2 linked regions of the Pirellula sp. SH-Sr6A genome follow. The main gene of each other region encodes a partner of the protein of the gene in region 2 in a complex. Links are inferred from orthologs where the notes say so. Each region holds a gene or a part of one and is shown on either strand. Other genes may lie near its edges. The genes, in order: VN12_RS10730 and uvrB.

Region 1 (15,302 bases), 3.0 Mb from region 2 along the record:
AATAGGCGCTCTTCGGGGTTGTCGTAGTCATAACGACTCGTTGCACCTTTTTTGTTCGCTTGACGTTCTTTCCACTTCTCCCAATTGGCACGCTGCTCGTCGGTTTTGAAGTAGTCCTGCGATTCAAGCGGAATGCCGGCCTGCTCAGCGAACAAATCGGCCGGGGGGCCTGCTAATAAAACGTGAGGGGTGAGGTCGCGAATGGCTCGAGCCAATCGAATGGGATTGCGCGCTTTCGTGGCGTTCGCCACAGCGCCGCACGATAAATCCTTTCCGTCCATCAGGCTCGCGTCGAGGGAAACATCTCCGATGTCATTGAACACAGCTCCCCGTCCCGCATTGAAGTGAGGATCATCCTCGAGAACTTCAACGACCGCCTGCACGACATCGACCGCCTTACCGCCTTGTTTCAGCAAGGAGACCCCTTTGCTCAGGGCGGCTTCCAGTCCCTTCGATTTGTTCTCGATGATGGCTGGAGTCAGTTTGGCTGGATCGCCACCTGCCCCGCCGTGGATCGCAATGGACCAACCACTCGTCTCGTTCACCGTTGCTCGCTTTTCTTGATTACTTGTACTCGATTGGGCCCAACCCACGCTGGATAATAGCAGTCCGCAAAGGGCGCTACTCAGCATTTGAAATGGTCTGTATTGCATCGGGATAGTCCTTAGCGTTGGTTAGTAGCGAGGGATGGATGGATCGATGTCCATGCTCCACTTGTCGATGCCACCCGCCATGCTCAGCGCTTCAGGATGGCCATTGTGTCGAAACCAGTTCGCCACGCGGAGCGAACGTCCACCATGGTGGCAATGGACCACAACGGTTTTGTTTTCAAGCTCCGACAGCAATTCTGCCGAGGGAGGCCACTGGCTCATCGGCATTAAGATCGCGCCATCAATCTTAGCGATGTCGAATTCATGGGGTTCGCGGCAATCGACCAAAGCAACAGGTTTCCCAGCGTTGTCTTGATTGGAATCCAGCCAACGACTCACGGTATGGATATCGATTTCCATAGACGCTCTAACGAGATAAATAAAGGGGATCAGGGCTCGAGAGGAGCGTGCATTAGAACTCAGCGAATGGTGAAACTCTAGTGGCCAGTTCCACGAATACGAGCGATCCATTCGGCCGTCGTCAAAACCTCGGAAATCATCTGCTGCTGGGCGCACAGTATGGCGCGGTGCAACTCCTCTGCCGATACCTTGCCTGCCGCGTTCTCCAGCTCCAAAGTCCCAGTGGCGTCGGACAAAAACTCGACTTGAAATCCTCGGTGCATCCCCTGCCTGGCGGTCGTGTCGCAGCACATGTGGGTCATATACCCTGCGATGGAAATGGTTTTCACCTGGTGCAATGCCAGCCACTCCGAAAGCGGGGTTTCGGTAAAGCTTCCGGGAAGGGTCTTATCGATCAAAATATCGCAAGAACGGGCTTGGATCTCTGGATGCAGTTCCCACTGCTCAGATCCCTTGCGAAAGATAGGAAAATCGGCGTTCGGCTGGTGGTGCCGGATCACGGCGATCGGTATTTGCGCCTCGCGGGCCGCGTCAAAGGCCTCGAGGATTTTCGACAAATGCCCCGCGGGATGGGTGATGGGTAACGCACCGGTGAAGTACTCCATCTGAACATCGATGACCAGCAATGCTCGCTTCATTTTCTATGACACCTTTCCTACGTAGGATAACGCCACTCGGGGGGCATGGCATGGGAGAGAATCTCCTACCGTTTTACCACAACCAAAGCCCGTACCGGGCTTGAGTAAGGCCCGAAGCCGATGGAGGGGGCCCTAACTATGGAGCCAACCAACTAAGGAGCCCGTTAAGAAGGGGACTGTTACGAAGAGGCCCGTTACGAGAAGCGAAGAAGCTTTGCGATCGCTTCTAGCCCGGTCATTCCTGGTACAACCCCAGCCTGCATGGCGGCCTCGCTGACCTCTGCGACCTTCGCTTCTAAAAGGTCCTCTGGCTCGCGAAGCGGTTTGTCGGGTGTCCCTCTCGCAATCGCGACCGGCATCGAAAACTTGGTCGCGACTTCGCAATCGTAAAGTCCGCAACCCAGAATCCCTTGGTCGGTGTGAATCGCGCAGTATTGGCCGGTCGGCCATCGATAACTGCATCCCAAAACAGGGCCGTACGGTGTCTCAAGAATCCGATGGGAATAACCAAGCTTCGTCAGGGACATGATCTTTTAATCTCCCAGCATCTTTGAAAGCGCCTGCATGGCGACATGCCACGCAGGTCGGGTTTGAAGATACGTTTCCCACCAATCCATGAGGCTCGGCGCGACTTGATCGTGCACATCCGCTCCTGCAGGGATCGGTATGTGCCAATGTTCAATGGCCAGGGCTGCCATCTCACTGGTACATCGACTCAGTTCGAGAACTTGCGAGGCCGCTAACACCGGTGGCAGCATGGCGAGCGGGGCGATCTTTGCCAAAGTAACCGCCCCTAACATGTCGCTGAACCGAGGCAGGTCCAATTGTACCTGGGATATCAACCAAGCCAAACGAACTGTCTCGGGAAGCTCGGCCATCGGATTGGTTAATATCGCCTCAATGCGAACTAGGTTCGCATGAGAGTGAGCGACACCTGCCCCCCCAACAACAGGCTGCACCGGAACTACGCGTACCTCCTCTGCCAAAAGTTCCTTCTCGGTCAATCTTCCCACATGCGCGAGAAGCCCGTTTCCAAACCCAAGCCAATGCTCCTGCAACGGCCTGCTTCGAAACAGGATCTGATCGGAGAATTTGGGAAACAATTGTTTGAAGGCCGCTTCGATTTCGGTGACCTTGCCAGACATCGATGTCACCACGTGGGGGCCGCATTCTCCAACCGCTTTTCGCAACACGGCCGAAACCAGCTCGTGATTCGATTCGATATCGGCTGCTGTCGAGATCAAGATGGACCAAAGCGAGGGGGCTTGCGAACCCGCAGTTGCCTCGATGAGTCGGTTCAGTTCATTCGCTTCGCGTTGAAGGGCGGATAGGACGGAACGATCTACGAACTGATCGGGGAAGCGGTCGGCAAAGTCAGCTGCATGGAGCGCGCTGACAGATGCGTTCGGTGTCCATCGGAGGTGAGTCATCGCTAGCTAGAGAATCGTTCTTGAAGCGAAAGGACGGTCATGGGCTTCTCACGCATCACGGACATCGCTTCGATGGCAATCCGCCCTGCCGCCACCGTGGTAATACAGGGGACTCCAAACTGGACCGCGGCGGCTCGGATGCGACCTTCGTCGGTTCGCGCCCCTTTGCCGCTCGGGGTATTGAGAATGAGGGACACCTCTCCATTCTTCAAGTAATCGATGAGGTTAGGATTACCCTCCGCCAACTTCTTGATCGGGACAACGGGAATGTGGCCTCGCTGGAGCTCCGCTGCGGTTCCGGAGGTAGCCAAAAGTTTGTATCCCATCTCATGCAGTTGGCGGGCCATATCAATAATGCCAGCCCGATGTCGCGAGGAGATGCTTAGGAAAACATTCCCCGATTTGGGAAGGACAACGCCGGCAGCGATTTGGCTCTTGTTGAAGGCCAAAGCAAAATCGTCGCTGACCCCCATGACTTCGCCGGTGCTGCGCATCTCCGGTCCTAAAACGATGTCGACTCCAGCAAACTTTCGGAAGGGGAAGACCGATTCCTTGACCGAAACGCTGCGAGGAATGGGCTCGGAAGTGATTCCCAAATCCTTCAGTTTGCAACCCACCATCACTTTGGCGGCGATGTTGGCGACCGGAGTTCCTGTCGCTTTGGCGACAAACGGAACGGTTCGACTAGCTCGCGGATTGACCTCTAATACATAAACAACCGGGCGTCCTTCTTCTTCCTTGATCGCAAACTGGACGTTCATCAGTCCGATGACCCGCAAACGCTTCGCCATGGCGACGGTCGCATGCCGGATTTCGTCGAGTACCGCTTTGCTCAGCGAGAAGGGTGGGATCACGCACGCGGAATCTCCGGAGTGAACACCCGCCTCCTCGATGTGCTCCATGACTCCCATGATGACGACGTCTTCGCCATCCGAGACGGCGTCCACGTCGACCTCGGTTGCATCCTCGAGGAATCGGTCGATCAAGACCGGTTGTCCCTGGGCAACGACAAACGCTTCGGCAATGAATCGATCGAATTGCGAGTAGTCGTAGCAAATCTCCATAGCACGACCACCGAGCACGAAGCTGGGGCGGACCAAGCATGGGAAGCCGATCTTCTGAACCTCTGAACGCGCCTGCAGCATCGTGCGCGCAATGCCGTTCGCTGGCTGCTTGAGTTTGAGCTCATGCAGCAACGCTTGAAACTTCTCGCGATCCTCTGCGTCTTCGATAGTCTCGACACTGGTACCCACGATGGGAACCCCTGCATCGGCGAGCGCCCTGGCTAAATTCAACGGAGTCTGTCCACCGAACTGCACGATGACACCGTCGGGTTGAACCGTGTCATAGATGTTGAGCACATCTTCGGTTGTTAGAGGCTCAAAGAAGAGCAAATCGCTGGTGTCGTAATCGGTGCTCACGGTCTCGGGATTGCTGTTGACCATGATCGACTCGATTCCCAACTCGCGAAGGGCGTAGCTGGCATGGCAGCAGCAGTAATCGAACTCGATCCCTTGACCAATCCGATTGGGGCCACCGCCGAGAATCATCACGCGCTTCTTGTCCCCCTTGGACGGTGCCTCGTTTTCTTCTTCGTACGAGCTGTAATAATAAGGGGTGTATGCCTCGAATTCCGCAGCACAGGTGTCGACCGATTTGAAGGTGGCGACGATCCCCTGCGATTTTCTCCAATCTCGAATCTCCATCTCGTCGCTGCCGAGAATATGGGCAAGCTGTCGATCGGAGAATCCCATTTGTTTCGCCTGCCTTAGCGTGGGGCGGTCCACGGCCCCGGCGCTCCCTAGCGTACGGAGATACTTCTCCATCTCCACAATCTCCGAGAGCTGGTCCAAGAACCATCTATCGATCGCGGTGATGTTATGGATTTCATCGATCGACATTCCGCTGAGCAAGGCATAGCGTAGATACCAAACGCGGTCGGCATTGGGTTTCGAAAGCTTGTTATTGATCTCTTCGTCGTCTGGTCGTCGATCGGTATACCAAAGGTCTTTGCTGTCGGATCCAAATCCGAACGCTCCCACTTCGAGCCCTCGCAATGCTTTTTGGAAGGACTCTTTGAACGTGCGCCCGATCGCCATCGTCTCGCCAACGCTCTTCATTTGCGTGGTCAGGGTGGAGTCGGCCTCGGGGAACTTTTCAAAAGCAAAGCGAGGTATCTTGGTCACGACATAATCGATGGTCGGTTCGAAGCAAGCTTGCGTCTTACGGGTGATGTCGTTTTGAAGCTCCCACAATCGGAAGCCGACAGCCAGCTTGGCTGCAATCTTCGCGATGGGGAACCCCGTTGCCTTGCTGGCCAGGGCGCTGGAACGGCTGACGCGAGGATTCATCTCAATGACAATCATCCTCCCATTCGTGGGATGGATGGCGAACTGAATATTGGACCCTCCTGTCTCCACGCCGATCTCGCGGATGATGGCGAGACTGGCATCGCGCATCCGCTGGTACTCTTTATCGGTCAACGTCTGAGCCGGCGCGACGGTGATCGAATCGCCGGTGTGGACCCCCATGGGATCGAAGTTCTCGATGGAACAAATGATGACAACGTTGTCGTCGACATCGCGCATGACTTCCATTTCATATTCTTTCCAACCGATGATCGACTCTTCGATGAGAACTTCGGTGATCGGTGAAAGGGTCAAGCCGTTTTGGACGAGGCCTTCGAAGTCGTCACGGTTGTAAGCGATCGCCGACCCGCTTCCCCCCATGGTAAAACTGGGGCGTACCACGCAGGGGAGACCCACTTCTTGAAGCACTTTGCGGGCTTCATCGAGCGAATGAACCACGGAACCTTTGCAGACTTCTTGGCCGATCTTTTCCATCGCCAATTTGAATGCATCGCGGGCCTCGGCCTTGTGAATGACCTCAGGGTTGGCCCCGATCATTTCGCAGTTGTTCTTCTCGAGTACTCCCTCGCGGGCCAAATCCATGGCGATATTCAATGCCGTTTGACCTCCCAATGTCGGGAGAATGGCGTCGGGACGCTCTCGTTCGATGACTTTTTCGACGATTTCCCAAGTCAACGGCTCGATATAGGTCCGCTCCGCCGTCGCCGGATCGGTCATGATCGTGGCGGGATTGCTGTTCACGAGGACGACTTCGAACCCCTCTTCGCGCAAGGCTTTGCAAGCCTGTGTGCCAGAGTAATCGAATTCGCACGCCTGCCCGATGACGATAGGGCCGGAACCGATGAGAAGGATTTTCTTGATGTCAGTCCGTTTCGGCACAGCAAAACCTGAAAATTTTCAAGGGGAAATGGCTCAAAAGAGGCCACCTGCCTAGAAAACTCCAGCATTTTGTCGCGGTTCTACTCTGCCAACGGTCCGAAGTTCTGCGGTGACCAAAATCCCACAGAACTTAGCATGCCTCCCGGTTCTTTGGTAGCCTAAAGACGGCTCTCAAACTTCGTAACTCACTTTGCCATGCTTGCTCGCCCGGCTGATGCGATCCAAGCTGTACAGTCCGGCCAAGACGAATTCGATACAGGATGCCCGTATGGCAGGGTGTGAGGAGGCATTTACCTCAAAGGCGGCTTCCCACACGGGTGGGACATGCTTAAGCCGCTCCGCGTAATGTTCGCTGGGTAGTAGATCTCCCACCTCGATGCGAACCCCCTTATTGAAAATCTCGGCGATCGGTTCCATGCCGTGTTGGTCGACGTATTGCTCGAACACTGTCCGGATGGCGCTGGCGATGAGAGCATCCAAAATCTTGCGTTCGCTCATCTGATGGGAACCCATCAAATCGACTTCGAGTTTCCCTAGAGCGGAGGTGTAAAGGTGCCCCAAATCACTGATGCGGGGGACGGCGAGCGCTTCCCCGAGCAACACCGCTCGGTGCCGTGCGGATGCAATCATCGTTCGGTAATTCGCCAACGAGAAACGAGCCGAGACCCCGGAAGCTTGATCGACATACTTCGATTTCCGTGCCTGTGTCGTGATTTCCTCGATGATCTCCATCATGAAATAGGGGACTTGGACGGGGTAATCGCCATCGAGCGGGATCCCCGCCTCCTGCTTCAAGATCTCGATCCCCTGCTCCCGCTCGGCAGGATAGTGGGTCTGGATGATCGACCCAATCCGATCCTTCAACTGGGGAATCACCTTTCCGCTCCGGTTGTAGGTACTGGGGTTGGCAGAAAAAAGGATGAAAATATCGAGATCGAATCGAATCGGGTAACCTCGGATTTGAACGTCTCGCTCTTCGAGGATGTTGAACAACCCGACCTGGACCAAATCGTCGAGCTCCGGCAACTCATTCATGGCGAAAATTCCGCGATGCATTCTCGGAATCAATCCAAAGTACAACGCATCCTCCGAACTCATGCTTACCCCGCCGGTCAATTTCGAAGGATCGATCTCGCCGATTACATCCGCGAACTTGGTCCCAGGAGCCAAACGCTCCACGTACCGATCCGATCGATGCCACCAACCAATGGGAACTTCGTGCTCGGACAAGGTTTCTATGGCCCGTTTCCCTGCCGCCGTGATGGGATGGTAGGGATCCTCGTGAAGCGGCAAATTGGGCAAATCGATATAAGGAATGAATTCGTCGAGAAACCGCACGAGGGTTCGCATCAGCCGGCTCTTGGCCTGCCCTTTCTCCCCTAAAAAGAGCAAATCGTGCCCTGCGAGCAAGGCGATGTTGAGCTCCGGAACCACCGTGTCGTCGTACCCGACAATCCCAGGATAAAGAGGTTCACCGGAAGAAAGCATGATTAAAAAATTGCTGCGTATCTCCTCCTTGACGCTACGGCTCTTCCAACCGCTCGCGCGGAGCTCAGCAAGATTTTTCGGGAGAGATGTGATTTCCATAGCAATCGCAGTTGAAGGAGTCGCGTATCAGGTTGAGATCATTTTCCACCGCTCTGATTATAGCGCACGGACAAGAAGGCTGGCTCGCCTGGATGGAATGCCGGATAATGTCTCGCAGTCGGATGCGATGCTTTTCAGTCGAACGCGTCCCGGCACCATCCATCCGACGCGTCTCAAGATTGAGTAAGGGATTGCAACTTTATGGCCCTCACGACCTCCCAAATCATCGACTCGCTGAACGAACCGCAACGGCAGGCGGTGACGCACATCGAAGGACCGCTTTTGACCCTGGCCGGCCCCGGGAGCGGCAAAACACGCGTCGTCACGCATCGCATTGCATACATGCTCGATCAAGGTGTCTCGCCCTACTCAATCCTCGCATTGACCTTCACCAACAAAGCGGCGCGCGAGATGAAAGCGCGCCTCGACCGTATGGTCGATGATTGCCCGGTCTGGATGGGAACATTCCACGGCTACTGCGCGCGATTTCTACGGCGCTTTGGCGAAATGGTTGGCATCGCGCCGAACTTTACCATCTTCGACACCGACGACTCAAAAAATGCTCTCAAGAAAGCGATCGAACAAGCGAACGTGTCTCTCACGCACTTGAACCAAGGGGACATCGGGCGACGCATCGGCGCATTGAAAAACAAAGCGATCTCCCCTGAGATCTTCGAAGGAACCGTGCGCGGAGACCACGATCGTATCATCAGTAAAGTCTACCCCATCTACCAAAAACTCCTTCGCCAATTCAACGCCGTCGACTTCGACGATTTGTTGATGCACACGGCCAACATCCTTCGCTCCAACCCCGACCTCCGATCGGACTTGGACGCAAAACATCGCTACATCCTGGTGGATGAATACCAAGACACCAACCTTGCTCAGTACTTGATCGTTCGCGGTCTCTCGATCGATCACCCGAATCTGAATGTCACCGGTGATCCAGACCAATCGATTTACAGTTGGCGCGGAGCGGATATCTCGAACATCTTGAGCTTCGAGAAGGATTATCCTCAGTCGAGTACCGTCCGATTGGAACACAACTACCGCAGCACCCCCCAAATCCTCTCTGTCGCAGATAGCTTGATCTCATGCAACACGCGGCGCAAAGCGAAAGTGCTGAAGCCGACTTGCGAATCGGGTGCATCGGTTCGTTTTTGTACCTATCGCAGCGATCGCGAGGAGGCGGACGATATCGCGCGGCATATTGCGATGGAAATTTTGGAGAACGGCGCAAAAGCCAAAGACTTCGCGGTCCTCTACCGAACCAACGCGCAGTCGCGGCTCATGGAGCAAGCACTCTTGCGATGCAAATTGAATTACCAACTCATTGGTGGCTTCCGTTTCTACCATCGTGAAGAAATCAAAGACATACTCGCCTATCTACGCTTGGTCCATAATCCGACCGACGATGTTGCGTTCGATCGGGTTGTCAATGTCCCGACGCGCGGGCTTGGGGATAAGTCGCTCGAGAAAGTGCGAGATCTCGCTCGTCAACGGGAGATCCCCATGTTGGTCGCCTTGCGCGCGACCATTGAACGGGGGGTACTCAGCAAGAAGGCCGCATCGGGAGCGGATAAATTCCTGAAGACTTATGACAAAATGGTGCACCTGTCGTCGGGGCCGCTGGTCGCGGTGATCGACTGCATGCTCCAGGAAACGGACTACATTCAATACCTCACGGCTCGCAAATCCGAGACCCCCGACGAGAGTATCATCGGTAACATCAATGAACTCCGGGCGGATGCCGCACAAGCGGATAGCGAATCGGAGGATGGCAATACGATGGAACGATTTCTAGAACAAGTCACGTTGATCGCCGATGCGGATGGTCTCGAGGACTCGGACAACAAAGTCACCTTGATGACCCTCCATGCGGCAAAGGGGCTAGAGTTTGAAAATGTCTTCGTCATCGCGGTCGAACATGGGATCCTGCCTCACATCCGCGCCATGGATGATCCCTCTCAATTAGAAGAAGAGCGACGGTTGCTTTTCGTCGGAATCACACGGGCCAAACGTTGGTTGCAGCTCAGCATGGCCAAACAGCGGGGATTCAGCAACGCGCGCGTCGGGTCCGCTAGCCAGTTTGCCATGGAGTTGCCTCGAGCGGAACTCGAAATGATCGATCGCACCGATGTCGACGCCTTCAATATTTCCTTCATGGACGAGATCGATCAACGCTCCGAAGAAGACCCTTGGATCGATGAATTCGAGCCCTCTGAAAAACCAACAAAGAAACCGTCGAAGCCGATGGGGAAGAAAACAGTGCTCCTCTCTTGCGATGAGTGGAATCAAGACGATGGTGGAAGCGAATTTGTCCCAGATGCCGCTCCCATGGAAGAACCCAGTCCGGAACCGTCCGAAACAGGAAACGCCGTGTTGCAAAAGCTGCGGGGAAAACTGGGGCTACCAAACTTAAAATCCGGCTCCCATTTTCAAACCATTACGACCAAAGAAGGGGTCGAAGTGGGGTTGTTCGAACAAGGCTCTATCGTTCGACATCCGGAATATGGAATCGGGCAAGTCGCGTCGGTAGATGGCCATGGCGCCCGTCGCATGGCTCGCGTCTCGTTTGAAAACGGGGAACTGCGAAGCTTCCAACTCAGCAAGTCTCCGCTGCAGCTCATTGAACCCTAGTCGACGCTTGCCAATTGGAAAATCCATTCATCCCTTTGGTTGGCCCGAATCGATTGTTGCGACTCACTCGTGCTGGACATCACGATGGCCGGCGACTGATCGCCAAAAGGCCGAGGAAGGTGAAGAGACCGTTGATCGGGAGCGTTTCAAACCCAATCTCGTAACCCCCAAATAATGTCTTGCTATAGACGCTCAGCAAATACGCACATACCGCAGCGACAATGCAGACCACTGGAACAAGCGGTTCGTATACCATCCTCTTGGTAAAGAGTCCGAACGCGAATAGTCCCAGCAATGGGCCATACGTGATCGCAGCGAGACGATAAAGGAGCGTGATGATGGAGTCGTTCTGCTGGGAATAAAACCACATCACCAATCCAAAGAAGAGGACTGCGATTGAAGCATGAACCCATTTGCGTACCCGGCTCTGCTTCTCGTTGCTCCATCCACGCTCTCGGATGCCAATCAAATCAATGCAGGTACTCGCGGTCAGCGCGGTCAACGCCCCGTCGGCGCTCGGAAAGAGCGCACTGATCAATCCGATGATGAACACCAGCCCTAACCAAGCAGGGAAATACTGCAGCGCTAAAGTAGGATACAGGTCATCGCTTTTCGCGGGGAGTTTGATCCCCATCTGTTCAGCCTTGAGATACAGCAAAGCACCCAGAAACAAGAACAGCAAATTGGTGATGACCAGAACAATACTGAAGACGCGCATGTTCTTTTGGGCATCGGAGAGAGTGCGGACACTCAAGTTCTTTTGCATCATCTCTTGATCGAGGCCTGTCATCACGATGGTCACAAAGATCCCACTGATGACTTGTTTGAAAAAGAACAAACGGTCCTTGTAGTCCCAATTAAAAATTGTCGCCATTCCGCTCTCGCGAAGACGCGTGGACCAGTCGCTCATCTGGGGATCGTACAGGATGTACAGAATGGTCCCCACCAGCGCACCGAGCATGAACAGTGTTTGTAGTGTGTCGGTCCAGACAATCGTCTTGACCCCTCCCTGCAGCGTATACAGGAATATCATGAGCAAGACGGCGAAGGCGGTCACCATGAAAGGGACCCCCATCGACTCGAGCACGAAAACATGGATCACATTGAGCACGACATAGATGCGGACCGTCGCTCCCAGCAGTCGACTCAGGATGAATATAGCGCTCCCAGTCCGATAACTAACGTTCCCCAATCGCTCTCGGAGATAGCCATAAATGCTCGTCAGTTCCAATCGGTAATACAGCGGTAAAAGAACTCCCGCGATAATCCAATAGCCGACGACGAATCCGAGAATCATCTGCAGGTAGTTCCAGCTTTCTTTGGCAACGCTACCTGGCACGCTGACAAACGTGACCCCGCTGAGGGATGTCCCGACCATCCCAAAGGCGACGACCCACCAAAGGCTTTTGCGTTCGCCGCTGTAGAAGGCGTGTTCCCCCGCTCCGCGCGCGGTATACCAAGCAATCGCCAGAAGGACGCCAAAGTACCCGAAGACGACAACGAGCAGTAAAGTTGGACTCATGGATGAACTCAAAAGGATCGAAGCTGCATAGTGGCAACCGGGGCATTATGCCGGATCGAGCACGCAGCGCCCATTCTCACCCCCGTAATTCGATCGCTTGCGCTTGGGATTATTCGGATGTTTTCGAATCCCGAAACCTCTCCGTGGACATCCCGGCCCCCAAGAAGAAGCTCGGGTGGGGAGGTTGATTGTACCCTGCATTTTGCCAAACCACGCTCAATCGATACTGGGAATCGTGCATCAACGTGGGGAGGCGGATCGTGGTGGGATGGGGGGTACTGTAAATCCGCAACTCCCGACTGTCAGACGTGCGGGCTACCAATTCCTCACGCCAGTCTCCCAGAATGTCGGCGGACAAGCAGGGGTTGGCTTTGGATCCATTGTTGGCAATCAGCCCCATTTCGCGCCCCGAGAACAAGGGTACCTCGCGCGCCTCGCGATAATCCCATTTCGCTATATCCACACCGTTGAGCAGCTCACGCAACAAATCGCCATCCCACCAAATTCCGAAATTGGTAGAACGAGGGGCTGCGCCGATGTTCTTGCCGCTGCTACTGAAGGCGTTCCTCAAGCCGCCCCAGACTTCGACGCCTGGATGCCGAGGATCGATGTCAGCGGCCATGCCTCTCCCGACGTCTCGCCCTATTGCATCGCGGAAGATCACGGCTCCATCCTTCGCAGAAAAGAGAGTTACGCCGGGGCGCGCAGCGTCTCCCTTCTCGTTCTCGTGAATGCTCCACACTTCCAACCCTGGACGAGCAGGGTCGATATCGGTGACATGCAAGGCATCTCCGTGGCCGAAGCCAGTCGAATACAGCCCCCTGCCATCGTCATCGATCGCACAAGCCCCGTAAATGATCTCATCCTTGCCATCTTGATCGATGTCAGCGACCGAAAGGCTATGGTTCCCTTGTCCGCGATAGGCTTCATTCCCCGGAGTCCCATCGTCGGAATCGAACACCCATCTCGACTGGAGATTCCCGTCGCGATAATCCCAGGCCGCTAGCACCGATCGAGTGTAATAGCCGCGGCACATCACGATGCTCGGCCGTTCGCCGTCCAAATAGGCGATACCGGCCAAGTATCTTTCGGATCGATTGCCGTAGTCGTCTCCCCATGCACGCACATTTCCACGCGCGGGAATGTAGTCGTGAGACGCCAACGCCGCTCCCGTTTGGCCATCAAAAACCGTAAGAAACTCGGGACCGGCAAGAATCGTTCCCGCTTGCCTTCCTTCTTGAGTCCGATGGTCGGCCGTCGCATCGCCTAACACATTTCCTTTTCCGTCGCGTGTTCCATCGGCTGTCTTGCAAACAACTTCGGCGCGACCATCGCCATCCAAATCGTAGACCAAGAACGCCGTGTAGTGTGCACCCTCACGAATGTTCTTGCCGAGATGGATGGCCCATAGGAGCGTTCCGTCCAGCTTGTAAGCATGCAAGATCGGTTCGGTTGTAAACCCACCCTGCGAGTTATCGCGTCCTTGACCCACCATGTGCACGACCCATTCGTACTGACCATCGCCATCCAAATCGCCTACTGAGGTGTCATTGGCGTGGTAGCCCTCTGGAGGCTGCAAGGGTATCGCAATGTAGCCGATCGATTGGTTCGCGCGACTAAGTTTGGTAGACGCGAGCGGAGGGGATGAAGCATCGGCGGATGCTCGCAAAGAATAAGTCACCGCGTCGGTCGTGTTCCAGTTCGAATCACGAAACCAAGTCGGACCCAGAGGATCGTGTCCCTCCACCAACTCGGGCTCTCGATCGTCGACCGTGCGGAACAAAAAGAACTTGGATTCCATCGATTCGCTTGACAGCAGCCTCCAACTCACCACAGCGCTGGAATCGGAATCGAAGAATGCGACGAAGCCACGGTCTAACGATTCCTGTTGCCGAGGTTGTGGAGATTGGCCCCAGGTGCAACGCGGCGTGGTAAGCCCCACACAGAGCGCCGCGACAACGACGGCGCCCGCTGCGCTGTATTTTCTTTGGAACATGTTCAAGTCCCTGGTTTAGAAACCGTGCATCAATCGTCTTGAGGATACCCGCGTCTTGAGGATACCCGATTGTACACCAGCGACCTGCATGGCATTTCTCAAGCGGTATCTGGCAACATCGCCCTGCATATAGGGAGTTAATCGGGCTGGAACGAAGTCCGTCAAAAACTTTTTGCAAATTGCTTGACTCGGCTAATTGAACTGGTGTACTATTGAGCTAGTTCACTAGTGCTGCATTTTACGCAGGAGTCGAATGATGTTTTTCTCGATCGATGCCAACAATGGCGTGGCGATCTATGAGCAGATTGTGCGGCAGGTCAAATTCGCTGTCGCCGAAGAATCGCTTCGTCCTGGCCAGCTTCTGCCCAGCGTGCGAAGTTTGAGTGTGGAGTTGGCTCTCAATCCCAACACGATTGCCAGAGCCTACCAGCAGCTTCAAAGTGAGGGAATTCTCGAGTCGCTCCGGGGGCGTGGATTGGTCGTTTGCCAAGGAGCCCCGAAGATTTGTCGCAGCGATCGCAAGACGATCATCGCGGACCGGCTTCGGGCGGTACTGACTGAAGCGTTGCACGGTGGGCTGTCCGGAGTTGAGATCGAAGAGATCGTCCGGAAGCAGCTTAAGCAGCTGGTGCCTACGGTTCAAACCATCGCTTCCTTATCGGCGAGCGAGACGGCCTCCTAGCCCTTCGGGGTGTGGCTTTTCTAAACACATCTATTCAATGGCCCATCACTCTCAGATGAGGAACAGGACGATGACCGACTGTATTGTTGCCGAAGGTTTGGAGATGCACTTCCGGGGGTGCGATGCGCTGCGAGGCGTCGATTTGAACGTCCCGCATGGCTCCGTCTTTGCATTGCTGGGTGAGAACGGAGCGGGAAAAACGACCTTCATTCGGATTCTCACCGGTTATCAGATTCCCAGCAGCGGACGCTGTACGATCCTTGGTCTCAATCCGGTGAAGGATGCGTTGGAGATTCGCCGCCGCGTCGGCTATGTCTCCGACGCACCTGCTTTGTACGATTGGATGCGCATCGATGAGATTGGCTGGTTCGCCTCGTCGTTTTACCCCGCGGGGTTTCTCGATCGTTTTCGGGAATCGATCGTCCGTTACGAACTCCCATCGGATCGCAAAATCAAACATTTGAGCAAAGGGCAGCGCGCGAAGGTGGCGTTATCCCTCGCGGTTGCCCATGACCCCGAGTTGCTCATCTTGGACGAGCCTACCTCGGG
Region 2 (15,156 bases):
AGATCATCGCCACCGAAGTCATCGAGATCGTCTGACTCTTCCGATGGTGCTGCGAATTCATCTTCCATACCCAGCTCTTCCAATGCTCGGCGTCGGGAGAGCTTCACGCGGTCGTGATCATCGATGTCGATGACGATTACCTTCATCGCATCCCCGACCTTGCATACCGAGTCGACACTCGCGACATAGCCGCTGGAGAGTTCGCTGATGTGGCAGAGTCCGTCCTTACCGGGGAGGATTTCGACGAACGCGCCGAAGTCCCGTACGCTCGAGACGATCCCATCATAGATCTTGCCGATTTGGACCGTTGCCGTGCAGGCCTCCACGCGACCGATGGCTCGCTTCGCCGACTCGGCGTCTGCCGAAGCGACAGTTACATTGCCTTCATCATCGACGTCGATGGTCACTCCGGTTTCTTCCTGGATCGCTCGGATGTTCTTACCACCAGGACCGATCAACGCGCCGATCTTGTCGGGCTCGATCTTGGTTCGAAGCAATCGAGGTGCGAAACGGCTGGTTTCGCTGCGCGGACGAGGAATACACGTCAGCATCTTGCGGAGAATTTCGATCCGAGCTTCACGCGCTTGCTTGAGCGTGCCACGGATGATTTCTTCGCTAACGCCTGGGATCTTCAGATCCAACTGGATTCCGGTGATTCCGTTTTGCGTTCCCGAAATTTTGAAATCCATGTCGCCGAAGTGATCTTCGTCACCGATGATGTCGGTGAGCAGTACATGCTGGTCTTTTTCACGAACAAGACCGATGCTGATCCCTGCGACGGGGTTGGTGATGGGAACCCCGGCTGCCATCAATCCGAGACAGCCACCGCAAACGCTGGCCATCGACGACGAACCATTGCTCTCGAGGATGTCGCTGATCACACGAATTGTGTAAGGGAAATCTTCGGGGTCGGGAAGCACGGCTTCCAAGGATCGTTCTGCAAGCATCCCGTGGCCAATTTCTCGGCGGCCCGGTGCGCGAATAGGACGGCACTCACCCACGGAGAATGGCGGGAAGTTGTAGTCCAGCATGAATTTCTTGCTGTACTCATCCACCAATCCGTCGACGCGTTGTTCGTCTCGCGGTGTACCAAGAGTCACCGTAATGAACGCTTGGGTCTCACCCCGTTGGAACAGAGCCGTACCATGCGTGCGAGGAAGCAAATCGGTTTCACAGTGGATGGGTCGCAAACTCTTCGCGTCGCGACCATCGGAACGTCGCCCCGAAAGAATCAAATCGCGAACAACTTGATTTTCCAAAGTGTGCCAAACGTGGCTGAGTTGGTTGGTACAAATGGCCCCTTCGGCGGATGGGTCGGGGATCAAAGCCGAGACCGCTTCTGCTTTGAGCGCCGAGCAAGCTTCGTTGCGAGCTTGTTTGCCTTCGATTTGCTTCGCTTCCTTGAAGCGTTCGTAGTAATCCGCTCGCAGTTTCGCCATCAGTTCGGTCGTATCTGGCGAATCAAAAGTGGTCTTGGTCGGTTTGACCTTATCGAAGAACTCGCGTTGAAGTTCGATCACTTGCTTGCAGACATCATGTGCAAACTTGATCGCTTCCAACATCTCCGCTTCAGGCATTTCTTGCGCGAAGCCTTCGATCATCATGACTTCTCGTTCGTTTGCCGAAACGATCATGTCGAGTTCGCTCTCTTCGAGTTGAGCGTGGGTGGGGAACGCAATCAGCTTGCCTTCCACTTTGCCAACTCGGCATGAAGAGATCGGGCCTTGGAAAGGAAGTGGACTGATAAACAAAGCCGCTGCAGCGCCGTTCATGGCGAGAACGTCAGCGTCGTTTTGAACGTCCGAACTCATCACAATCGCCTGGACTTGGACTTCGTCAATGAACCCGTCTGGGAAGAGGGGGCGGATAGGACGGTCGATCAAGCGACTGGTGAGCGTTTCTTTGGTCGTCGGGCGACTTTCCCTTTTGAGGAAACCGCCGGGAAACTTACCCGCTGCTGCGAATCGTTCGCGATAATCGCATGTGAGCGGGAAGAAGTCAGTTCCTGGACGGGACGGGCCGGTCGTCGTCGCGATGAACACGACAGTATCGCCGTATTGGCATACGACGCTGGAAGTGGCTTGCTTGGCCAAAGCCCCTGTCTCGAACGAGAGAACCGAATCGCCAATTTGTTTTTCTACACGAATCTTTACCACGAATTTCTTTCCTTCCAAAAACCTATGCCGCTCGCGCGATGCTCAAGAGACCGGGAGTGGCTTCTGCAAAAATCAAGTCAACAATCGAGCGACCGCAAGACGGCCGAAACTTCTTCCCCGAAATGCAACAGCAGCCGGGACCAACTACGGGCTCCGAACCGAGAGCTCGCAAGCCATCCAAACCCGCCACTCAAGCGGGAAACACACCAAGCGTCTTCACGACAACGCATTCCACTGCGTCTTTTGCAGCGCATTTTGTCGACGCCGCTGCAAAAACACCTTCCAAACAACAATCCTGCCTGACATTCCACGCAAAACTGTGAAACCAACCGATCGCGGGACAAGAAAGCTCGGCGATGTCAACGCGTCAGAGCACGCTAACCCAGCGGATAACCATCCAAGCAATACGGCACCAGAAACCAGTCACTACTTCAGGCGGACCATCCCATGCAAGTCCGCGTTCAACGTCAAATCACTTGGAAAAGCGAGCAAGGGCTGGTGAGAACCAGCCCTTGTCGCGATGAATTCATTACTTTCGAATGTTCAGCTTACCGATGATTTCCAAATATCGCTGCGGATCATGCTTTCGGACATAATCGAGCAATGATCGACGCTTGCTAACCATGCGAAGGAGGCCGCGGCGACTGGAATAGTCACGAGGGGCGGCTCGCATGTGCGAGGTCATCGAATTGATTCGCTCGGTCAAAAGAGCGATTTGGACATCCGCGGAACCGCTATCAGCTCCGCTCTTCTGAAACGCCTTGATCAGTTCTTCTTTTCGTTCTTTGCTAACGGTCATTCGCCAACCAATTACCTTGGGTCCAGCGGTGTTCGACATGTTCCGAACACCAGTACATCCTAGTTTTTAAACCATAAGATCGTGGAATCCTAGCTATTTTTTTAAGCTTTGCAACGGCAATTTCTCGGGCGTCATGTATAGAATATTGGCCGGAACCTCGCGGTTCCTTCCGAATTCGAATCCTCGCCCCCGCAAATCGTGCCTGAATGCTCTTCCCCCGCTCCTCGCCAACTCCATTCGCGATTTTCGCTACCGTTGGCTGCTTGGGCCCCATTTACCGCAACAGGGTACCCATCTGCGGCTGGCTCGATGGGCCAGCACTGCCTGAGTAAATTGAGGCGCGGCTTCTAGTGAACGACGAAGACGAATTGATCGAGTCGGCATTGGCCGGGGACAGCAGTTCCTTTGAAATTCTGGTTTTTCGCTACCAGGACAGGCTTTTTACCGCGATGATCAGCGTCGTCGGCGGGGCCGAAGAAGCCGAGGATGTGGTTCAAGAAGCCTTCATCCAGGCATACCTCAAGCTGGATACTTTCCAACGAAACAGCCGATTCTTCACGTGGCTGTACCGTATCGCGTTCAATTTCGCACTGGCCCGCCGACGCAAGGCGAGGAACCTGGTTTCGCTCGACGAAGCACGGGAGAACGTCGGCCACGAGCCTGAATCGGAATTGGATGCCCCCGATAACCGAATGACTCGCTTCGAAGACGCCAAACTAGTGCACAATGCTCTGGCCCTGCTGACCGAAGACCATCGCGCCATTCTGGTCCTCCGCGAAATGGAAGACATGGCGTACGAAGAAATCGCCGAAGTCCTCGACATTTCCATCGGCACGGTTCGCTCAAGACTCAACCGCGCTCGATTCGCCCTCAAAGCCCAATTAGAAAAGTTCCCGGAGTGGAACCCCAAAGCTTGAGGAATCGCTACCGAGGCTTTCGCCAAGTTCGATGGTAACCGAGCCGCTCTAGAGACTGATAAACCTCTTCCAACGTCTTCTCACCAAAATTCGCTATGCTCAGCAGAGTCTCCGGAGTGCTGTTGAGTAGATCCCGCACGGTGAAGATCCCTTTCTCTTCCAAGCAATTTGTCGTGCGAACCTGAAGCCCTATCTCCGCTGTGCTGAGGTCCAGTCGCTCCTTGAGAAGGCGGGCTTGTTCTTCGGCCTGGCTAATCGGTACCCGAGTCATTCGAATCACTCCTCCGTGATGGGGACATTCTTGTCCATTTGAAAAGATGCAAATCATTCGCTATCGATCGCAACGCATTGACAATCGTTGCACCGAAGTAGTGTGTGGACCCAATATACCAACCCACTTCTTTTTTGCACCCGTTGTGTACGAAAATATCCATGCATGACTCCCACTGAGCTCCCGTATGAACATGTGGCGAATGCTAGCGTTTGGGTCGCGGGCAGGATTTGTTTTCCATGCTCCTTCTCTCGGAATATCCAGACATCCTCCCGAACCGGAGCAACCGAACTTCGCGTTACGGTCTGGCCTTACGCAGCGATACTGACGAAACCAAAAGCACCGTTTGCCCCTTTCATTCTCCCTACCCAGCCGAGGAAAGTATGCTTCGACATCTCGTGCTAACTTCGATCGGTCTGATCCTCACGATCCTGGGGTCTGGACGGTGTTTAGCGCAGACCTTGGATGACACGGGAATGTGGTTCGCGGCTTTCGGAAGTGGGAAGATCCGCCCGATGGAGACGGAGTCGCCTTTCCGATGGTGGTTCGACAGTCAGCTTCGATTGGCAGACGATACGGACGGCTTCCAGCAGAGCATTCTGCGTCCAGGGGTCGGATATGACGTAGTGGAAAACCAAACGGTATGGGCGGGATACGCTTGGATACGGACTTCGCCAGTCCTCGGCCAGGATTTCGATGAGCATCGTTCTTGGCAGCAATGGACCGCATCCCCTGGAGTCGGCGATTGGAAGCTCCTACACCGAAGCCGACTCGAGCAACGATGGGTCGAAACGGGGGACGACGTCGGGCATAGGTGGCGTCAAATGCATCGAATACAACGAACCCTCACACGAGCACCTCAATGGTCCTTGATCGGATGGGACGAAGCCTTCATGCAATTCAACGACACCGACTGGGGTGCCAAAGGAGGATTTGACCAGAACCGAGCCTTCCTCGGGGTTGGGTTCAAACGATCACCCGACTCCCGAGTTCGCACAGAGATCGGATATTTAAACCTATTCCTCAACCGGCAAGGGGCCGAGGATCGGATGAATCACATCCTGTCTTTCAACCTCTTTTACTGATCAATCGCCACCGTTTCTCGCAATGGAAATGCAACGCATCCGCCGAAGGAAAACGTGGTCGTTGTCGCTTAGCGAAGGAGATCCGGTTTGGTCTCTTGAACGATTTCCCGTATTTGCTGACGTAGCTCAGGGGTCAGATGGCGGTACTCTTCATCTTGATTGTCTCCCTGGAGAATCGCGTTCAACTGCCCGCCGATGGCATCGCGAAGCGAGGGGGACATCGCGTCGAAAGCATCGGAGTAGATCAAATAACTGAGGGGGTACTTGAACATCCGCGATAGCATATCGAATTCCCGCAATGAACGCCCTTTCGAATCCTTGGGGCCGCGCTTCAAGAAGTCTTGAGCGAAGCCACTTGTGCCGGACACGTTGGAGGTCAACGCGAACTCCTTGCAGAAAAGAAGACGATCCACGACTTCCTTCGCAATCATGCCCAATTGCACCGAACGCTCCGCTGGATCTTGGTTCGCATCCTCATGCTCCAACGTCCGAACACGGAAATCCGCTAGGGTGATTGTATTGTGAGTTTGTGTTTGATGTTCAAGGACCATCAACGCGTGGATGTCGCTGTGGGGCGTCAGGTACTTGCTAACATCGAACAGCTTATCGAGCGACGAAAGATTCGCGAACCGAGTCGTATCGAGCATCCCGCCTTGCAAATAGCCGTTCCCCATGTGTTGCATGGACCCGTGAAGGCCTGTCACGTACCATCCTCCCCAGCGCCTGGAGAATTCGCTCGTTTCATCGGTAACGAAAGCCTCTCGCTTCACATCGTAATCGCCGTCATAGTTGGGGTACCCACTGCGGACCGCATGGCCGGGCACTCCTTTGGTCATACTCGTCGCGTGACACCCCAAACACTGATAGGTCTCTTGACGAATTCGAGGAAGTCGAAAGCCCATCCGAAATGAATAGAAGGTGGCTCCTAGCTTTGGGTCGTTGGTGGATATTTCGACAAGGGAGCTGCCGGGAACCGAGCCGACATAGGTGTCGTCGTTGAAATAGATGGCGCGAGGATTACGAGGGGAAATATGCTGAACCTGCAGGCTCGTTTTCGAAAACACGAGCACTTGCGAACTCTCGGGGATCTCAAGATGCTTCAACAGCGATCGCAGATACCCTCGCTCGCCATCCTGCTCGAGAGCAACGTCCCCTTTCTCCATCGCTGCAATCAGTTTGGAGACTCGATTGTTCGCTTCGGTATCGGAATAGCGAAACGGTTCCTTCTCAAGATCCCCCGAGACAAACTGAGCGTTCGAGTTTCGTCCCAAGCCCAGCGCAAGAACGAGGACCGCCAAGCCAAAACGAAAGGACACGAGTCGCGCGCGCGGGTGGGAGTGGGAGTGAGGGTGGGGGTGGGGACAGTTATTGCTCATCGATTCCGTCATCCAAGTTGCCTGCGTTTGTTTCTATAGCGGAAGCACTGCTAGAACGTTCCCAACAATCCAACCTGCGATGCTGAAACTGAGCGCCACCGTGAGCCAACGAACCAAACGATGTTTTCAAGATTCTAGCTTAGGGTGGAATGCGTTCCCACCTCGATAAGCCAGCCACCCGACTAAGCCTAGCACAAAAAAGCGGATGGGGAGGGATTCGAACCCACGGTAGCCTTACGACTACTCCGGTTTTCAAGACCGGTGCATTAAACCGCTCTGCCACCCATCCGACCCATGTTTTTATTGGGTTTTGTGTGTCGCTGGCAAAATCCGAGTCCTGCCATTCCACATTTTGACACTTTTTGCGGTCCAGAAAGTGTCAATCCCAACGACGCGTTCACGTCGCGGGCTGTCTCAGTAGCAAAGTAGTATTGCCCTGAGCAAGACGGATTCTAGCCAGAAGTCGGGAGCCAAGCAAATCCAACTCCACGATGCGACGTTGCCCCTGGGGAGATCTCATGGAACATCGTGACTGCTCCGCCGCGTCCGAACGTCGCGAAGGGCTACTACTTGGGCTGGTTCAAGTAGAAGTAGATGGACTTTCCGTCCTTGTAAACTGCTGTTCCATTCGGTAAGTCGAACTCTTTGAAATCGTACATGATCAGTTCCGATGGTCCGTTCAGCAAAACCCATTTGATTTCAAGTTGGAAGTCTTCGGTTCGATATTCGATGTTTTCCTCCTTGGGTTCTTTCCCTTCGGGTAAGAACCGACTGCGAAAGGTTCCCGATAGTTTTGACGGTACCCATACGCCACCTATTTGCTTCCAGTCAGTTCGACAATCCAATTCGATTTCACCCCCTCTGACTGAGGTTACTCGAATCGGAGTGAATCCTCGGCTTTTGTCGACCCATAGCTTCATGTCCATTGGTATTTTGGGAAGGTTGGCTCTCTGCGGTACATCTCTCTTATACGAGAGCTTCAAAATGTCTCCGCTCTCTTCGTCGACCCGAATGTCGTCCATAACATTGACCCCCAGCGGCTCGAAAAAGAATTCATCTCCATCGTGGGACCTGCTATAGATGTTGGAGGAATTACAAAAACCGACGCCTCGAATGTCGAATCTCTTGAAGTGGGACGAAAGCTCTTTTTCCGGAGCGATTCGCGGATGTATGAACAATGCAGCCGTTGGGATTATAAAATCGTGATAGGTATATCTAGTGACTGGATCTTCGCAGAAAAAGATTCGCAATTCATCACGTTCACCGGAGCGAGTGTCGCTTGTGGCGAAGCATGTTTCTGACCGATCGAAAAGAAACTTGCCATTGGGAAAATCAAATTCGTACGACCAACGAATATCCGTCTTTCTGACCGGCCCTCTCCCCTCGGCCTGTGAATAAGAGCCCACCGCAGTAAGAATGCCGTCTGTAATCTTATTCCTTTCCGACTGCATGGCGGTCCTAATTTGCTTCGCCGTTAGGGTAGTACTTTGTGCTTCTGCACGACCCGCTACCCAGAAAGTCAGAAGAAGCAAAAGGCTGTACTTCGATGATGCTAACATTGGTCACCTTTTATCACAATGAACCCTTTACCGAGCCTTGGCTGCACCGTCCTGAAAGGAGTGTCGTCCAAAATGAATAACGATGGGGGCTCCAACGAAGTCAAATCTTAATGACTTAGCACCATCCGATTGCGATTTGCATCGGTGTATCCAGGGCATCAACCTCTTCGTTTCGATACGCTCGTCGCATTGTATGGAAATTCGTTTGCGAGCGGTTGCTCACGATCGGAACGGGATTGAACTTTTTCTTCAAACGAGCTTTGCATCGCGCATGAGCAGAGAGCGAACGACACTTAAGTGTTCGGGGCGTCTGACCGCAGAATCTTTTCCATCTTGCGACCCTTGGCAAGCTCATCGACGAGCTTGTCGAGATAACGCACTTTCTGCGTGAGTGGATTTGAAATCTCTTCCACTCGATAGCCGCAGATCACTCCCGTGATGAGACTAGCGTTCGGATGCAGATTCGCAGATTCAAAGAAGTCGGCGAAGGTCGATCCGTTAGCGATATGAGTTTGAACCTGCTCTTCGGTCAAACCGGTTAGCCATCGAATGACTTCATTGAGCTCGTCTTTGGTGCGCCCCTTTTTTTCCACTTTGGCGAGATAGAGCGGGTACACTTTTCCAAAGATCATCGTCGCGATTCGTTCGTCGTGATTCATCATCATGCTCCTGAGGTTTACCTTCGTTTGGATCGCTTTCTCTGTCGCGTTCCCACCACCCGTTGGTCGTCGTCCTCGGACTCGATGGGTTCACCGATTCGGTCTCGCATCCGCAAGATCTTGTCGCGTAGGGCGGCGGCTCGCTCGAACTCGAGATTTTCTGCAGCGGCCAACATCTCCTCCTCCAGTGTTTTCAAGTAGGCCTCGGTGATCTTCTCGGCCTGCGGATCGCGACGCACGATTTCTCGAGCCCTCTTGCGATTCTCGGCCGCCTGATGGATCGAAGCGGTAACTTGCTTGCGAACCGTTTCCGGCGTGATCCCGTGTTCTTGGTTGTACTCCTCCTGCACTTTGCGTCGCCGCCCTGTCTCGTCGATCGCTGTGCGCATCGACTCGGTCATGGTGTCGGCATAGAGGATGACCTTGGAGTTCGCATTGCGAGCTGCGCGACCGATGGTTTGAATCAGGGACGTTTCGCTTCGTAGAAATCCCTCTTTGTCGGCATCGAGGATGGCTACCAAGCTGACTTCGGGCAAGTCGAGGCCTTCTCGGAGCAAGTTCACCCCCACCAACACATCGCAGCGACCGTCTCGAAGTTCTCGCAGCAACTCCACGCGTTCGAATGCGTCCAACTCACTGTGGAGCCACCGGCACTTCAAATCGTTCTCCACAAAGAAGGTCGCAAGGTCCTCTGCTAGTCGCTTCGTCAAAGCCGTGACGAGCGTGCGATCTCCCATCTGGATCCGCTCTCGTATTTGCTCGAGCAGATGCATGACTTGCCCACGAGCTGGGACCACTTCGATAACGGGATCAAGCAATCCCGTGGGCCGAATCACCTGCTCGACCACTTCGCCTCCGGTTTGGTCCAGTTCGTACTCGGCCGGCGTGGCGGAAACAAAGATGACTTGATTGATCTTCGCCTCCCATTCTTCGAACTTGAGGGGGCGATTATCCAGCGCGCAGGGGAGCCGAAAGCCGTGCTCGACGAGGGTTGTTTTTCGACTTTTGTCACCCGCGTACATGGCTCTCACTTGCGGAATCGTCACGTGCGACTCGTCGACGAGGAGCAAAAAGTCCTTGTCAAAGAACTCATATAGTGTGTCGGGAGTCGCTCCAGGCTGTTTCCCCGAGAGAGGACGTGAATAATTTTCGATGCCGGGACAATGTCCTGTGTGACCCAGCATTTCAATATCGAACTTGGTTCGCGCCGACAGTCGTTGCGCTTCGAGAATTTTGCCTGCGGCATTGAACTTCGCTAGTTGCTCCTCCAGTTCTTTGCGGATGACGTGAATCGCCTTTTGAATTCGATCCTCAGATGTCACGAAGTGTTTCGCAGGGAAGATATAGACCTCGGTCAATCGCGAAACGACTTCGCCGGTCAATGGATTGATGATCGAAATCTGCTCGACTTCGTCTCCCCAGAATTCAAAGCGATAGGCGAACTCTTCGTACGCGGGCCAAAGCTCCATCGTGTCGCCGCGCACGCGAAACTTGCCTCGTTCGAATGCGATGTCGTTGCGCTCGTATTGGATGTCGATCAGCCGGAGCAGGAGCGTCTCGCGGTGGATGGATTCGTTGCAACGGATCGCGACCACCATGCGACGGTAGTCTTCAGGAGAACCGAGGCCGTAGATGCAAGAAACGCTCGCGACGATGATGCAGTCGCGCCGACTGACCAGGGCGCTGGTCGCAGCCAATCGCAGTCGATCGATCTCTTCATTGATCGACGCATCCTTTTCGATGTAGATATCGCGTTGAGGTATGTAGGCTTCGGGCTGATAATAGTCGTAATAGCTGACGAAGTAGTGGACGGCATTGCGCGGAAAGAATTCTTTGAACTCCGCATAGAGTTGTGCCGCGAGGGTCTTGTTGTGGCTGAGCACCAACGTCGGCCGCTGGACCCGTTGGATCACATTGGCCATCGTGAACGTTTTGCCCGATCCGGTCACCCCCATCAAGACTTGATGCTTTCGTCCTTCGTTCAGCCCTTGCACCAAGGCTTCGATGGCTTGGGGTTGGTCTCCTGCAGGTTGATAAGAGCAATCCAAATCGAAAAGTGGGGCGGTTTTTGGAGCAGTCATTTCGAAGCATCGAACAGAGGTAAGAAAGAGCACGCCGACAGACTGCTATTGTCGGTGGATTCGACGGGGTGGCAACCGCCGCACCCAAGAGTACGGCGGCAATATTCTTGACTGGCCCGCTCGGACTGGCTCGCTCGGGCTGGCGGCCTTGCTAGTCGACCATACGGCCCGCGACGGTGGTTTCCAAAGTGATTTGTTCCCCAAGGGATGTCTTCACCACAATCTCTTGCTTGATCGATCGCTCGTCTCCTACCAATTCCCCTGTGAAGGTCATTGGGATCAAGTGAAGTGGCTTTTCTCCAGGTGGAATCGAGAAGCTAAATCGGGGGTCCGGGCATTCGACCGAGACGATCGTGAAAGGTTTCTTGGCTCGAACCATCAGCTTCTGCTGGACTTGCTGTCCGCTTTTGACGTCCCCTACCGAGACGAGTTTCGGCGTGATGGTAACCGGTGGGACCACGCGAGCATTGACCGGGAGAGTGAACATTCCCTCGTTCGAATCGTTGGTGACGACGGTGATCCCTTCCATGAAATCGCCGGCCGGAGCAGTGTCCTTCAAGGTGATCCGCATTCGATAGTCGGTCATGTTTCCTTGGCGGGTTGCTGGGTCCAATCGAACTTCCAGATGGCTGGTATCACCCCGTACATCTTGAATGGCCCAGTCCCTGCGTCCTGCGTAGGAGATCTTGAGGTCGACGGTTTTGGTTGCGCCGACATCCACGTCCCCGAAGGAGATCTCGCCCGGTTCCACGACGATGTCGGACCGGATTTTTCCGGATACCAACAGAGTCACTTCCGCGTAGTAAGGGCGATCGATGACCACGGTGATGGCCGCCGATTTGGCGCCTAAGAAGGACTTCGTGTTGAATTGGGCGAGGATTTCTCCCTTTTCCCAGGCCTTCAGCGTGTTCTTGGTAATGATCGGTTTGGTGCAACCGCAGCTGCTCCTAACCGAAGCGATATGAACGTCTTCCTCGAAGCAGTTTTCGAGGACGAACGCATACTCGGTCTTGGCGTTACGGCTGACAGTGCCAAAGTCGTGCTTCGTCTCCTTAAATAGCTTTTGAGCCCAATCGGCACCCGATGCGAAGGGGACGAAAGCAATCGCGACGATCCACGCGGCGAGAAAGCGATGGACAACTTGCTGAAAAACCATGCGGCGGAACTCCCTTTGAGTAGACGTACAACCTGAGGAGTCATCGGCAATCGACCCCCGCAAACTCGATTTCTTTGGAAAGATTTACCGGCAAAGACTACCCAAACCCTCCGGTCCATTCGAAAGGAAACGAGGTAGCCACCCTCCAGGGGATTGCTATAATTTCGCGTTTTCTCCGGCGAAGAGACCGGTTTGCTCTAGATTCCGGCCCTCGGTCGGACACCTTCGATGGATCTCATGAACAACTCGACTGCGAATCGATCGACATCGGAATCTCCCTCTACCACAACAGCTAGCAATACCAACACGGCTCCGGATCTGCTGAGCGAACGTGTTCTCGTGCTGGACTTTGGCTCGCAATACGCCCAGCTCATCGCCCGGCGTATTCGGGAGCAAAACGTATACTGCGAAATCGTTCGCCACGACATCAGTGCCGAGACCATCCGGGCACGCAAGCCTGCTGCGATCGTTTTCTCGGGAGGGCCTTCGAGCGTCTACGAAGCGAATGCTCCGAAATGCGACCCCAATATTTTTCATCTGGGCATTCCCGTTCTCGGAATCTGCTACGGAATGCAGCTCGCCTCCCAAGCCCTGGGAGGGCGCGTCGAACCTTGCAATCGTAGAGAGTTTGGGCGAGCCCGCCTCCAAGTCAAATCGATGGAGAAACTGTTCGCAGGTTTCCCACATGAAATCGATGTCTGGATGAGCCACGGCGACCAAGTCCGCGATTTGGCCAACGACTTCGAAACGCTCGCGTCCACGCCGACTTGCCCTCACGCGGCGGTTCGCCATAAAACCCTGCCCATCTATGGTCTGCAGTTTCACCCCGAGGTATCTCATACTTCGCTCGGTAGCACGCTCATCCATAACTTCTTGTACAACATTGCCCATTGCGAAGGGCGCTGGCATCTCAGCGACTTTGCCAATCGTTCCATCGAGCACATCCGCGATGTGGTCGGCAGCGACCGAGTCATCTGCGGACTTTCTGGAGGGGTAGATTCGTCGGTGACCGCAGCCCTGCTGTACAAAGCGATCGGTCCTCAGTTGACGTGCATCCTTATCGACAACGGTTTGCTCCGGAAAGACGAGCAAGGAGCGGTGATCTCGGAATTCACGAATCACTTCCAAGCCGATTTGCGAGTGGTGAATGCCAGTGACCGGTTCCTGGGTGACTTGGCTGGAATCAAAGATCCCCAGGAGAAAAGGCGACGCATCGGCCATGCCTTCATCGATTGTTTCAAAGCGGAAGCAGAGAAAATCAACGGTGCAAAGTACCTTGCGCAAGGGACTCTCTATCCCGATGTTATCGAAAGCGGTGCAGCCCTCGACGGCCCTGCCGCTACGATCAAGCTACACCACAATGTGGGCGGATTGCCTGAACAGTTGGGTTTTGAACTGATCGAACCCCTTCGCGATCTCTTCAAAGATGAGGTCCGGAAACTGGGTGTCGAATTAGGATTGCCCGAGCATCTAGTATGGAGGCATCCGTTCCCAGGACCGGGTCTGGCTGTGCGATGTCTAGGAGAAGTCACCAAAGACAAACTGGATATCTTGCGAGAAGCCGATGAAATCGTCGTTTCGGAAATCAAGAACGCCAACTTGTATCGTCAAACCTCCCAGGCCTTCGTGGTCTTGCTGGAATCGCAGAGCGTGGGCGTGATGGGTGACGCGCGAACGTACGAACGAGCAGTCGCGGTTCGCTGTGTGAACACCGACGACTTTATGACGGCCGACTGGAGTCACCTACCCTATGACTTGCTCGCAAAGATCTCGACACGAATCATTAACGAAGTCCGCGGAGTGAATCGCGTTTGCTACGACATTAGCAGCAAGCCACCTGCGACGATTGAATGGGAATAAGGAAGTTCAATGAACCGTCAGTTTATTTATCAAATCGAAAGCCTCACCAAGCGCCACGGACAAAAGGAAGTCCTCAAGGATATCTGGTTGGCGTTTTATCCCGGGGCGAAGATCGGCGTACTAGGATCCAACGGCTCGGGAAAGAGTACGTTGCTTCGCATCATGGCGGGGGAAGACAAGACCTTTGATGGTGTGGCTCGCCTGAGCAATGGGTTCGTTGCGGGATATCTCCCCCAAGAACCGCAATTGAATCCCAACAAAGATGTGCAGGGAAATGTCGAGGAAGCGGTCGCCCCTCGCCGAAAGGTCTTGGATCGTTTCAACGAAATCTCTAATCTTCTCGGTGAGGTCACCGATGACAAGCAGATGGAAAAGCTCTGCGACGAGATGGCCAAACTGCAAGACATTATCGATGCCCAAAACCTTTGGGAACTGGATCGGCAAGTGGAGCAGTCCATGGCCGTGATGAATCTACCCCCTGGAGATGCGGACGTGACCAAGCTCTCCGGTGGGGAGCGACGTCGTGTTGCCCTTTGTAAGTTGTTGATCCAGCAACCCGATTTGCTCCTCCTCGACGAGCCGACAAACCACTTGGACGCCGAAGCAGTCAACTGGCTCGAACAGCATCTGGCGCACTACCCCGGCACGGTTGTCGCCGTGACGCACGATCGTTACTTCCTCGACAACGTTGCCCAATGGATCTTGGAATTAGACCGAGGATCGGGCTACCCGTTCGAGGGGAACTACACGTCCTGGCTGGAGCAAAAGCAGAAGCGATTAGCCATCGAGCAAAAATCGGCTGCGGCTCGACAAAAGACGTTGGAGAAAGAGTTGGAGTGGATCCGCATGTCACCGCGGGCGCGGCAGGCAAAGAACAAAGCTCGGATCAACGCGTACGAGTCCTTGGCTGCTCAACAATTCGAGGAACGACCCGACGAGTTGGAAATTCAAATTCCGCCAGGAAAGCACTTGGGAGAAGTGGTCGTCAATGCCGAGCATATCACCAAGGCGTACAATGACCGCGTCCTCGTCGAGGATTTGAGTTTCCGACTCCCCGCTGGGGGAATCGTCGGAGTTATTGGACCAAACGGTGCCGGAAAGACGACGCTCTTCCGCATGATGACAGGGCAAGAAAAGCCTGATGCGGGCGATCTGCGAATTGGTGACACGGTCGAATTCGGTTATGTCGATCAATCCCGCGACACTCTCAATGACAACAATACCGTTTACCAAGAGA

The links.
Region 1: the proteins of uvrB (region 2) and VN12_RS10730 are in contact, whole or in part, in a crystal structure (PDB 7EGT), measured with the Thermus thermophilus proteins. The link is inferred for Pirellula sp. SH-Sr6A from one-to-one orthologs. Residues at the interface, in WP_096411307.1 of Thermus thermophilus: Glu23, Leu25, Arg26, Asp27, Gly28, Glu29, Arg30, Phe31, Arg55, Glu326, Asp327, Phe328, Glu379, Ser382, Gln383, His398, Gly400, Arg401; in WP_096412145.1 of Thermus thermophilus: His654, Arg656, Phe657, Gln666, Asp668, Glu669, Lys680, Arg681, Leu682, Ser683, Lys685, Tyr686, Ala687.

Annotation. Positions count from the first base shown.
Region 1 is NZ_CP011272.1:2,728,796-2,744,097, reverse strand. What follows is about bases 7,781-10,833. They hold VN12_RS10730 (ATP-dependent helicase), read left to right. Parts: upstream 7,781-8,114; coding sequence 8,115-10,553; downstream 10,554-10,833. Other genes in these bases: VN12_RS10725 (sodium:solute symporter), read right to left, coding at 10,633-10,833; VN12_RS10735 (magnesium chelatase), read right to left, coding at 7,781-7,913. Also shown: VN12_RS10765 (isoaspartyl peptidase/L-asparaginase family protein), read right to left, coding at 1-653; VN12_RS10760 (rhodanese-like domain-containing protein), read right to left, coding at 675-1,010; VN12_RS10755 (cysteine hydrolase family protein), read right to left, coding at 1,088-1,648; VN12_RS10750 (DUF1805 domain-containing protein), read right to left, coding at 1,843-2,175; VN12_RS10745 (hypothetical protein), read right to left, coding at 2,182-3,078; carB (carbamoyl-phosphate synthase large subunit), read right to left, coding at 3,081-6,326; more of VN12_RS10735, read right to left, coding at 6,498-7,780; more of VN12_RS10725, read right to left, coding at 10,834-12,075; VN12_RS10720 (rhamnogalacturonan lyase), read right to left, coding at 12,185-14,071; VN12_RS10715 (GntR family transcriptional regulator), read left to right, coding at 14,328-14,753; VN12_RS10710 (ABC transporter ATP-binding protein), read left to right, coding at 14,824-15,302. UniProt on the Escherichia coli protein: A helicase with DNA-dependent ATPase activity. Unwinds DNA duplexes with 3'-5' polarity. Translocates on single-stranded DNA with 3'-5' polarity. Initiates unwinding more efficiently from a nicked substrate than double-stranded DNA.
Region 2 is NZ_CP011272.1:5,711,436-5,726,591, forward strand. What follows is about bases 8,372-11,278. They hold uvrB (excinuclease ABC subunit UvrB), read right to left. Parts: upstream 10,904-11,278; coding sequence 8,840-10,903; downstream 8,372-8,839. Other genes in these bases: VN12_RS22115 (DUF2200 domain-containing protein), read right to left, coding at 8,457-8,828; VN12_RS22125 (DUF1573 domain-containing protein), read right to left, coding at 11,055-11,278. Outside these bases: VN12_RS22075 (polyribonucleotide nucleotidyltransferase), read right to left, coding at 1-2,156; rpsO (30S ribosomal protein S15), read right to left, coding at 2,686-2,955; VN12_RS22085 (RNA polymerase sigma factor), read left to right, coding at 3,306-3,872; VN12_RS22090 (DNA-directed RNA polymerase subunit alpha C-terminal domain-containing protein), read right to left, coding at 3,880-4,143; VN12_RS22095 (DUF2490 domain-containing protein), read left to right, coding at 4,527-5,228; VN12_RS22100 (hypothetical protein), read right to left, coding at 5,297-6,604; VN12_RS22110 (hypothetical protein), read right to left, coding at 7,171-8,163; more of VN12_RS22125, read right to left, coding at 11,279-12,059; guaA (glutamine-hydrolyzing GMP synthase), read left to right, coding at 12,297-13,919; energy-dependent translational throttle protein EttA, read left to right, coding at 13,929-15,156. UniProt on the Escherichia coli protein: The UvrABC repair system catalyzes the recognition and processing of DNA lesions. A damage recognition complex composed of 2 UvrA and 2 UvrB subunits scans DNA for abnormalities.